DNA from 2 places in the Stenotrophomonas sp. Steno-Z1 genome. Region 2 is predicted to be linked to the other one. Evidence: predicted binding sites of a transcription regulator. Region 2 holds the regulator's gene; the other holds the start of a gene.
What was found. The regulator FliA, encoded in region 2, starts transcription of late flagellar genes. The targets are predictions, from matches to a motif close to TAAAGTTTNNCNNNCNNNGGCCGATAA.

Region 1 (4,412 bases), on a different contig from region 2:
GCCGCGCCGGCTCCGGCCGCGGCGGCGTCCACGGCAGCGGCCGGCTGCCGGCCAGCGTCACCCAGCCCAGCACCTGCGCTTCGGTCGGATCGTGCAGCACGCTGTACAGGTCGACCTCCCTGCCGGTGGCTGCGCCCCAGAGGCTGGCCCAGGCGTTGCGGCCGCTGCGGCGCGCGCTCTGCAGGGCGCGGTCGGCCGCGCGCAGGCTGTCGTCCAGGTGCGCGGGTTGGTCGGCGAACAACGGCAGCGGGGCCAGGCCCAGGCTGGCGCTGAGGGTGATCGGCTGCCCGGGGCGGGTGTCCACCAGCAGGTGCTCGATGCGGGTGCGCAGGTGGTTGGCCAGCGCCTGCGCGGCGGCCTCGGAGGTGTCGTGACGCGCGACCAGGAACCGGGTGCCACCCCAGCGGGCCACCAAGTCGCCGCGGTCCACGGCGCTGCGCAGGCAGCGCGCCACCGCGCGCAGTACCGCATCGCCGCCCGCCTGGCCGTGGCGGTCGTTGAGTGCCTGGAAGTCGTCGATCTCCAGCAACAGCAGCGCACTGCGCCGCTGGCCCGATGGCCGGGCATCGCCCAGCAGGCGTTCGGCCTCGTGCCGGCTGGGCAGCCCGGTGACCGCATCGGTCCGGCTCAGCGCCGCCAGTTCGTGGCGCTGGCGGCGCAGGCGCAGGATCAGGACGGCCGCGATCGCCAGTACCGCCAGCAGCGCGGCCACCGCGCTGTTGCGGACCACCCGCACCCGTCCCAGGTCCTGTTCGGCGTTGACCTCGGCCGGTGCGATGTGGCGCTCGGCGCTGGCCTGCAGCCTGGCCAGGCGGTTGAGGGTGTCGCCCTTGCTGCGCGCCTGGTCCAGGTCGCGTGCCTGGCGGGCCACCTGCAGCGCCTGCTGGCGCAGGCCGAGCAGCGTGTAGGCATCGCCGAGCACATCCAGGCCATGGCGGATCTCATCGGTGAAGTGGCCGCTGTCGGCCAGCGCCTGCGCCTGTTCGGCCAGGGCCAGGCCCTGGGCGGCCTGGCCGCGGTCGAGCGCCACCCGGGCCAGGCGCTGCAGGGTGATGATCCGGCCCTGCGCGTCCTGCGTGGTCTGCCAGGCCAGCGCCTGGTCCAGCCCCTTCTGGGCCCGGTCCAGTTCGCCGCGCACGCGCTGGATCTCGGCGCGGTGGCTGCCGATGCGGTGCATCAGCAGCTCCTGGCCATTGAGGCGGGCGCCGATCGCGGCGGCACGATCGAAGGCGGTCTGCGCCTCTTCGTAGCGTTGCATCGACAGCAGCGCATAACCGACGTTGTAGTGGATCAACAGGTCGCCCGGGTTGGGCGGCCGGCGCAGGTGCTCGCTCAGCGCGGCGGCCTTCTGCAGGTAGGTCAGCGCGCCCTGGGCATCGCCCATCGCATCGCCGCGGATCATCGCGATCTGCATCAGCGCGCTGATCTGGCCGTGCACGTCGCGGGTGCGTACCGCGTCGTCGAGCAGGGTGCGCGTCAGCTCCAGGGCCTGGGCCTGGTCGCCGCGCCACAGCAGCAGGTGCGCGGCCAGCGCACGTGCGCGCTGGGTGTCCTCGGCGCTGGCATCGGCGCGTGCGGCGGCGGCCAGCAGGCGCTCGGGCAGGCCCTCGGTCTGCGCCAGGCGGCCCTGCGAACGCAGCGCCATGCCCAGGCAGCCGATCGCCCCGATCTCCACCGAGGTGGGCAGCGTCGGTCGCGCCAGCAATGCCGTGGCGATCTGCAGCGATGTCTCCGGGGTGCTGGCCAGCAGGGCATTGCACTGCTCCACCTGGGCGATCAACGGCCGGCCATCGCCCGGGCGCTGTGCCTGCGCAGGCAAGGTGGAAACGGCAAGGGCAACGCACAGCAGCGCAGGCAGACTGCGCCGGACACGCGACAAGCAGTTCATGGTCCACAACATCCTGGCGGCGATCCGGCGGAGGCGGGCGTGGCGGCGAGAAGGCTGCCGCCAATCGGGGGTGCCGGATCGTGGAAGGCTAATATACCGGCGTTGTCGACAAAACTTGACGCTTCTGGCCCGTTCGGACCCGCCGTACATGCCGATTACCCCGTTCTCCTCCCTCCTTGACGATGCGCCTGGCGCGGCCACACCGGGCCTGGGCGAGCGCACCGACGCCATGTTGCGCGGCCTCTGGCTGCTGGTGGCGGCCTTCCACCTGCTGACCGCCAGCTGGTTGCTGCTGCGCCTGGGCGACGGAGTGGACACCCTGGTCCTGGCCCTGGCGGGGGTGCACCTGGCGGTGTGCGTGGGCTGCCTGGTCGAGCAGCGGCGCGGCCGTGGGGTGCGTGCGGCGACGCTGTTCGTGGTCGGCCAGTTGCTGCTGCTGTCGGTGACCGAAGGCTATTGGGGCCTGGCGTCGCTGTCGCGGGTCCAACTCGTGCAGGTGGTGCCGGTGCTGCTGGTGGCGGCGCTGCTGGGCGCGGCGCCGTTGCGCTGGGCCACGCTCTGGGCGTGCCTGGCGATGCTGCTGGGCGCCTGGATCGACCTGGCCGGCATCCTGTTCCGCCCCGACCGCGTCGCGCACGTGGTCACCGATCTGGGCGTGTGCGTGTTCGGCTGCGTACTGGTGGCCTGGCTGCTGCACCACAGCGTCACCGGCCTGCGTGAGAGCCTGCAGGTGGCGCGGCAGCACGGCGTCGAGCTGGCGCGCAAGCGCGATGAGCTGCAGCTGGAAATGCAGGAGAAGGAGCGCTCGCGCGACCAACTGGTGCACGCGATGAAAATGGAAAACGTGGGCCGGCTGGCCAGCGGCATCGCGCATGACTTCAACCACCTGCTGGCGCTGGTGCACGGGTACGTGGGCAAGGCGCGCCGCGCGCCCGACCCGGCGACCGTGGCCGAGGCATTGCAGGGCATCGACTCGGCCGCCCGCCGGGCCAGCGCGGTCAGCCGGCGGCTGCTGGATTTCAGCCGGCTGGAGGCAAGCCGGCCGCAGCTGCTCGATGCCGCCGCGACCATCGACGCGATGGCGCCGACGCTGCGCCAGGTCTTCGGCGAGAGCGTCCACTGCCATGTCGATAGCGGCCAGGTGCAGTGCCGCGTCCACTTCGACCCGGCGCAGCTGGAATCGATCCTGCTCAGCCTGGCGGTCAACGCCGGCCAGGCGATGCCCGAGGGGGGGCGCTTCGCGCTGCGGCTGGGGTGGTTGCCCGACGCCGGCGAGCTGTCGATACAGGCCGCCGACACCGGCCTGGGCATGAGCGAGGAGGTCCGGGCGCGCTGCCTGGAACCCTTCTTCACCACCAAGCCGGTCGGGCAGGGCACCGGGCTGGGGCTGGCCGTCAGCGCCAGCCTGGTGGCGGCCGCCGGTGGCCGCATCGAGGTGGAAAGCCGGCTTGGCCACGGCACCTGCGTGGACATCCGCCTGCCGGCGCGCGCTGCCCCTGTCGAGCAAGCGTCGTGATCTACTAGCGGTCTGCTCGCACGGAATCATCCCGTGGTCTCCAGTTGGATCCTGCTGTTGGTATCGGTGGCCTACGCCGCGCTGTTGTTCGGCGTGGCGTGGTGGGGCGACCGTCGCCCGATGTACCCGGACCGGCCGTGGCTGCGCCCGGTGGTCTACAGCCTGGCGCTGGCGGTGTACTGCTCGTCGTGGACGTTCTACGGCGCGGTCGGCACCGCGGTGCGCAACGGCATCGGCTACCTGCCGATCTACCTGGGGCCGTTGCTGTTGTGGCTGTTCGGCTGGCGCATCATCGAACGCCTGGCGCTGGTCGCGCGCAGCCAGAACGTGGTGTCCATCGCCGACTTCATCTCCTCCCGCTTCGGGCGCTCGCGGCGGCTGGCCGCGCTGGTGGCGGTGATCGCGCTGATCGGCATCGTGCCGTACCTGGCGTTGCAGTACAAAGCGGTGGCGATGAGCCTGCAGGTGCTCACCGGCAACGTCGGGCCGACCGGTTTCTTCACCGATCCGGCGCTGTACGTGGCGCTGCTGATGGCGCTGTTCGCCACGCTGTTCGGCACCCGCCAGGTGGACGCCACCGAGCACCACCACGGCATGATGCTGGCCATCGCGCTGGAATCGATGATCAAGCTGATCGCGATGGTCGCGCTCGGCCTGTTCGCCTACCTGTGGCTCAACGACCATACCGATGCGGTGCTGCAGTCCGCGCACACGCTGTTCAGCGGGTTGCCGCCGGTGGGCTTCATCTCGCAGACCCTGCTCAGCTTCCTGGCGATCATCTGCCTGCCGCGCCAGTTCCACGTGGCCGTGGTGGAGTGCGGCGACGTGCGCGACATCCGCCGCGCGCGCTGGATGTTCGGTGCGTACCTGGTGATCATCTCGGCGATGGTGATCCCGATCGCCACCGCCGGCGTCACCCTGTTCGGCACCGGTGGCAGCGTCGCCGACGACAGCATGGTGCTGGCCCTGCCGCTGGCCGAGGGCCGCAAGTTCCTGGCGCTGGTGGCC
Region 2 (4,412 bases):
GCTGCGCAGCTTGCCCTGGGCTTCGCGCAGCTCCGGGGTCTCGATGCCATGGTCGATGGCGTTGCGGACCAGGTGCACCAGCGGGTCGGCGAGCGCTTCGACCAGGTTGCGGTCCAGTTCGGTTTCCGCGCCGACCAGCTCCAGCTCGACTTCCTTCTTCAGGTTGCGGGCGACGTCGCGGGCGACCTTCGGGAAGCGCGAGAACACCTTGCCCACCGGTTGCATGCGGGTGCGCATCACCGCCGACTGCAGGCGCGCGGTGGCGATGTCCAGGGTGGACACGGCGCGGTCGAGTTCTTCGTCGTGCAGGCGCGCGCGCAGGGTCTTGAGGCGGTTGCGCGAGAGCACCAGTTCGCCGATCAGGTTGACGATGGCGTCCAGGCGCTTGGTGTCCACGCGCACGGTGTGCTCGGCTTCGGCCACCGGCTTGTTGGCCGCCGGCTTGGCCGGCAGGGCCGGGGCGGCGGCGGGTGCGCGCGGGGTCGGTGCGGCGGCCACGGCCTTGGCGCCCGGGGCGGCGCCGCCGTGCAGCTGGTCCAGCAGGGCCTCGAATTCGTCTTCGCCGATCAGGCCGTCATTGGCCTTGTTCGCCGGCGCCACGGCGGTGGGCGCGGCGCCACCGTGCAACGTGTCGAGCAAAGCCTCGAACTCGTCGTCGGTGATCAACTCGCCGCTGGTCGGTGCCGCCGCAGCGGCGGCCACCGGCGCCGGCGTGGCCGGCCCGTTGACGTCGAACTGCGCGATCAGCTCCGGCGGGGCATAGCCGGGCTCGGTGCCGGCCGAGACCGAATCGAGCATCGACTGCAGGTAGTCCAGCGATTGCTGGGCCGCATCGAAGTGATGGGCCTGCAGCACCGCCTTGCCCGACCGCGCCATGCCCAGGGTTTCCTCGGCGGCGTGGCACAGTTCGACCATCGCCTGGATGCCGAGGAACCCGGCACCGCCCTTGAGGGTGTGGAAGCCGCGGAACACCGCGTTGAGCTGGTCGCTGTCCTGGGGCGACTGCTCCAGCGACACCAGCTGTTCGCCGAGGCGATCCAGGATTTCCTGGGCCTCGAGGATGAAATCGGCGGCAATATCGTCTGGAACAGCGCTCATGGTGTTACAGCCCCAAATCGGAAAGCAGGTCGTCAGCGTCGACCTGTGACACCTGGTGGCGATCCAGACCGTTCACGGCCGGGCCGGCCAGGCCGTTGTCGCGCTTGTGCGCGCTGTCGTCCTGCGGCGGCAGGCCGAGCGCGCCGAAGCCCTCGTGCACGCGGCGCACGATGCCCACCACGCGGCGGATGATCTGCCCGGTCAGGTCCTGGTAGCTCTGGGTGAGCGCGATCTCGGTGAGGTTGTGGCGGATCCGGTCCAGCTGCTGGTCCTGGTCGGCCGTCAAGCCATTGGCGCGCAGCTGCTCGGTGAGCGTGCGGCATTCCTCGGCCAGGTCCAGGGTGCGGTGGGTGGCCTGCTCGGTCATCGCCACCACGTGGTCCAGGCGTGCGCAGGCATCGTCCAGTTCGCCGGCCTCGCTGGGCAGGCTGGGCAGTTCGCCCAACGCCTGGCCCAACTCGCGGGCGAGCCGGTTCAGCCCGGCCATCATCGGCTGGGTACGCAACGCGGCCAGCGCGTCGATTTCCCGCCGCCAGCCGGCTTCGTCGCCGCTTTCCAGCGCGGCCAGGGCATCCTGCAGGCGCTGCACCAGCGCCGATTTGTCGCGGAGGGTTTCCATCAGGCGCTCGCCGCCAGGCGTTCGAAGATCTTGCCGAGCTTTTCTTCCAGGGTCTGGGCGGTGAACGGCTTGATGATGTAGCCGTTGACGCCGGACTGGGCCGCTTCGATGATCTGCTCGCGCTTGGCTTCGGCGGTCACCATCAGCACCGGCAACGTCTTCAGCTTGGCGTCGGCGCGGATCGCCTTGAGCAGGTCGATCCCGGTCATCACCGGCATGTTCCAGTCGGTGACCACGAAATCGAACGACTGGCTCTGCAACAGAGACAGCGCGGCATGCCCGTCCTCGGCTTCGGCCGTATTGGTGAAGCCCAGATCGCCCAGCAGGTTCTTGACGATACGACGCATGGTCGAGAAATCGTCGACGATCAGGATACGCATGTTCTTGTTCAAAGCACTTTCCTCGGTATCAATGGTTCTCGAGGCCGGCGTCGGCCGCCTCGAAGATCTTCAGTCGGCCACGCAGGCGCAGGACCGCCTGGCCGTGGATCTGGCAGACGCGCGACTCGCTGACACCGAGTACCGCGCCGATCTCCTTCAGATTCAGTTCCTGCTCGTAGTACAGCGACAGCACCAGCTGCTCGCGCTCGGGGAGCAGCCCGATCGCATTGCCCAGCTCGCGGCCGAATTCGCCGCGCTCAAGCACCTGCTGCGGGGTCGGACCACCCTGGGCGACGGTATCCAGCTCGCCCTGGTCTTCGATCCGCGACTCCAGGCTCAGCACCTGGCCGCGCGCGGCGTCTTCCATCAGCCGCAGGTAGTCCGGCAGGGGCATGTCCATCGCCGCGGCCACTTCGGTGGCGCTGGCGGCACGGCCGGTGCTCTGCTCCAGGCGGCGGATGGTGGAGGCGGCGTCGCGGGCGCGGCGGTGCACCGAACGCGGCACCCAGTCGCCGCGGCGGATCTCGTCGATCATCGAGCCGCGGATGCGGATCGAGGCATAGGTTTCGAACGAGGCGCCCTGGTCGGCGTCGTAGCTGCGCGAGGCCTCGATCAGGCCCATCATGCCGGCCTGGATCAGGTCATCCACTTCCACGCTCGCCGGCAACCGGGCGGCCAGGTGGTGGGCGATCCGCCGGACCAGGTCGGAGTGCTGTGCGATGCACTCGTTGGCGGCCGTGCGTTGCACCTCTTTGTATTGTGCGGCGCCTTTCATGCGGTCACCCCGCGTTGCTTGAGGATGCGTTCCAGGAAGAATTCGACCCCGCCTCGCGGCTCGGTCGGTGCCTGCCAGCGGGCGGTGCGGCGGGCGATCTCGGTGATCGCCTGCGCGGCCGGGCTGGACGGGTAGGCCTTGACCACCGGCTGCTGGCGCTGCACCGACAGGCGCAGCCAGTCGTCCTGCGGCACGCAGCCCAGGTAGTTGAGCGAGACATCAGCGAGGAACTTCTCGCAGACCCGGGTCAGCTTTTCGTAGAGCACGCGGCCTTCGTTGGGGTCGCGGACCATGTTGGCCACCACCTGGATACGGTCCACGCCGCGCTCGCGCGAGAGCACCTTGATCAGCGCGTAGGCGTCGGTGATCGAGGCCGGCTCGTCGCAGACCACTACCACGGTGTCCTGCGCGGCCTGGCAGAAGGTCAGCACGCCGTCGGTGATGCCGGCGGCGGTGTCCACCACCATGAAGTCCAGCTCACGCTCCAGTTCGGAGAACACGTTGACCAGGCCCACGTGCTCGGCCGGCTGCAGCTCGGCCATGTGGCGGCGGCCGGACGCGGCCGGCACCACCAGCACGCCGCCCGGGCCTTCGAGGATCACTTCTTCCAGGGTGCAGCGCCCGGCTACCAGGTCGGCCAGGGTCACCTTGGGCTGCAGGCCCAGGATCACGTCGATGTTGGCCAGCCCGAGATCGGCGTCCAGCAGCAGCGTGCGCTTGCCCATGTCGGCGAGCGCCACGGCCAGGTTGGCCGACACGTTGGTCTTGCCCACGCCGCCCTTGCCGCCGGTGACGGCGATGGTGCGCACAGGGCCCAGCGGCTGGCTGCGGGTGGCCGACAGCGGGAAGGTCTTGGTCAGCTTGGCATACTCACGCGACGGCATGGTTCAACTCCGGGTTGCAGGGCATATCGGCCGCGCGGCGCAAATCTTCAAGGCGAAGTACAAGATTGGCCGCACTGGCCCGGTGCAGGTCTTCGGGAACGTCCTGGCCATCGGTGACCCAGGTGATCGGCAGGCGGTGGTCCACGGCCACCGACAGGGCGGTACCGAAGCGGCCGGTTTCGTCCAGCTTGCTCAGCACCACGCCCTGCGGGTTGGCGGCGCTGAAGCGGCGGACCACTTCGTCCATGTCGCCAAAGCTGGTGTTGGCCGGCAGCACCAGCAGGGTGCGGATCTGCTGGGCGGCGCGCAGCCAGTGCAGCTGGGCAGCCAGGGCGCGGTCGCGCGGGCCCAGCCCGGCGGTGTCGATCAGCACCAGCTTGTAGTCCTGCAGGCGCTCCAGCAGCTGGTTGAGGTCGCTGCCGCTGTTGGCCTCGTGCACCGCGATGCCGAGCTGGCGGCCAAAGCCGTAGAGCTGCTCGCGGGCGCCGATGCGGCCGGTGTCGGTGGTGACCAGGGCCACGTCGCGGGCGGCGTGCTTCTCGGCGAAGCGCGAGGCCAGCTTGGCGATGGTGGTGGTCTTGCCGGCGCCGGTCGGGCCGACCAGGGCGATGATGCCGCCCGATTCCAGCGGGTCGACCGGGGCGATCGGCAGCTTC

Region 1: a site for FliA is predicted at 1,981-2,007, ahead of AC06FD_RS14095 (GGDEF domain-containing protein). Genes of this name have one in related genera too.

Annotation. Positions count from the first base shown of each region.
Region 1 covers NZ_JBWJPB010000005.1:40,740-45,151, forward strand. The annotation lists gene AC06FD_RS14095 (GGDEF domain-containing protein) at 1-1,888, opposite strand, end outside; gene AC06FD_RS14100 (sensor histidine kinase) at 2,037-3,404, shown strand; gene AC06FD_RS14105 (hybrid sensor histidine kinase/response regulator) at 3,438-4,412, shown strand, end outside.
Region 2 covers NZ_JBWJPB010000007.1:26,404-30,815, reverse strand. The annotation lists gene AC06FD_RS16175 (chemotaxis protein CheA) at 1-1,098, opposite strand, end outside; gene AC06FD_RS16170 (protein phosphatase CheZ) at 1,103-1,717, opposite strand; gene cheY (chemotaxis response regulator CheY) at 1,717-2,109, opposite strand; gene AC06FD_RS16160 (RNA polymerase sigma factor FliA) at 2,126-2,872, opposite strand; gene AC06FD_RS16155 (MinD/ParA family ATP-binding protein) at 2,869-3,756, opposite strand; gene flhF (flagellar biosynthesis protein FlhF) at 3,743-4,412, opposite strand, start outside.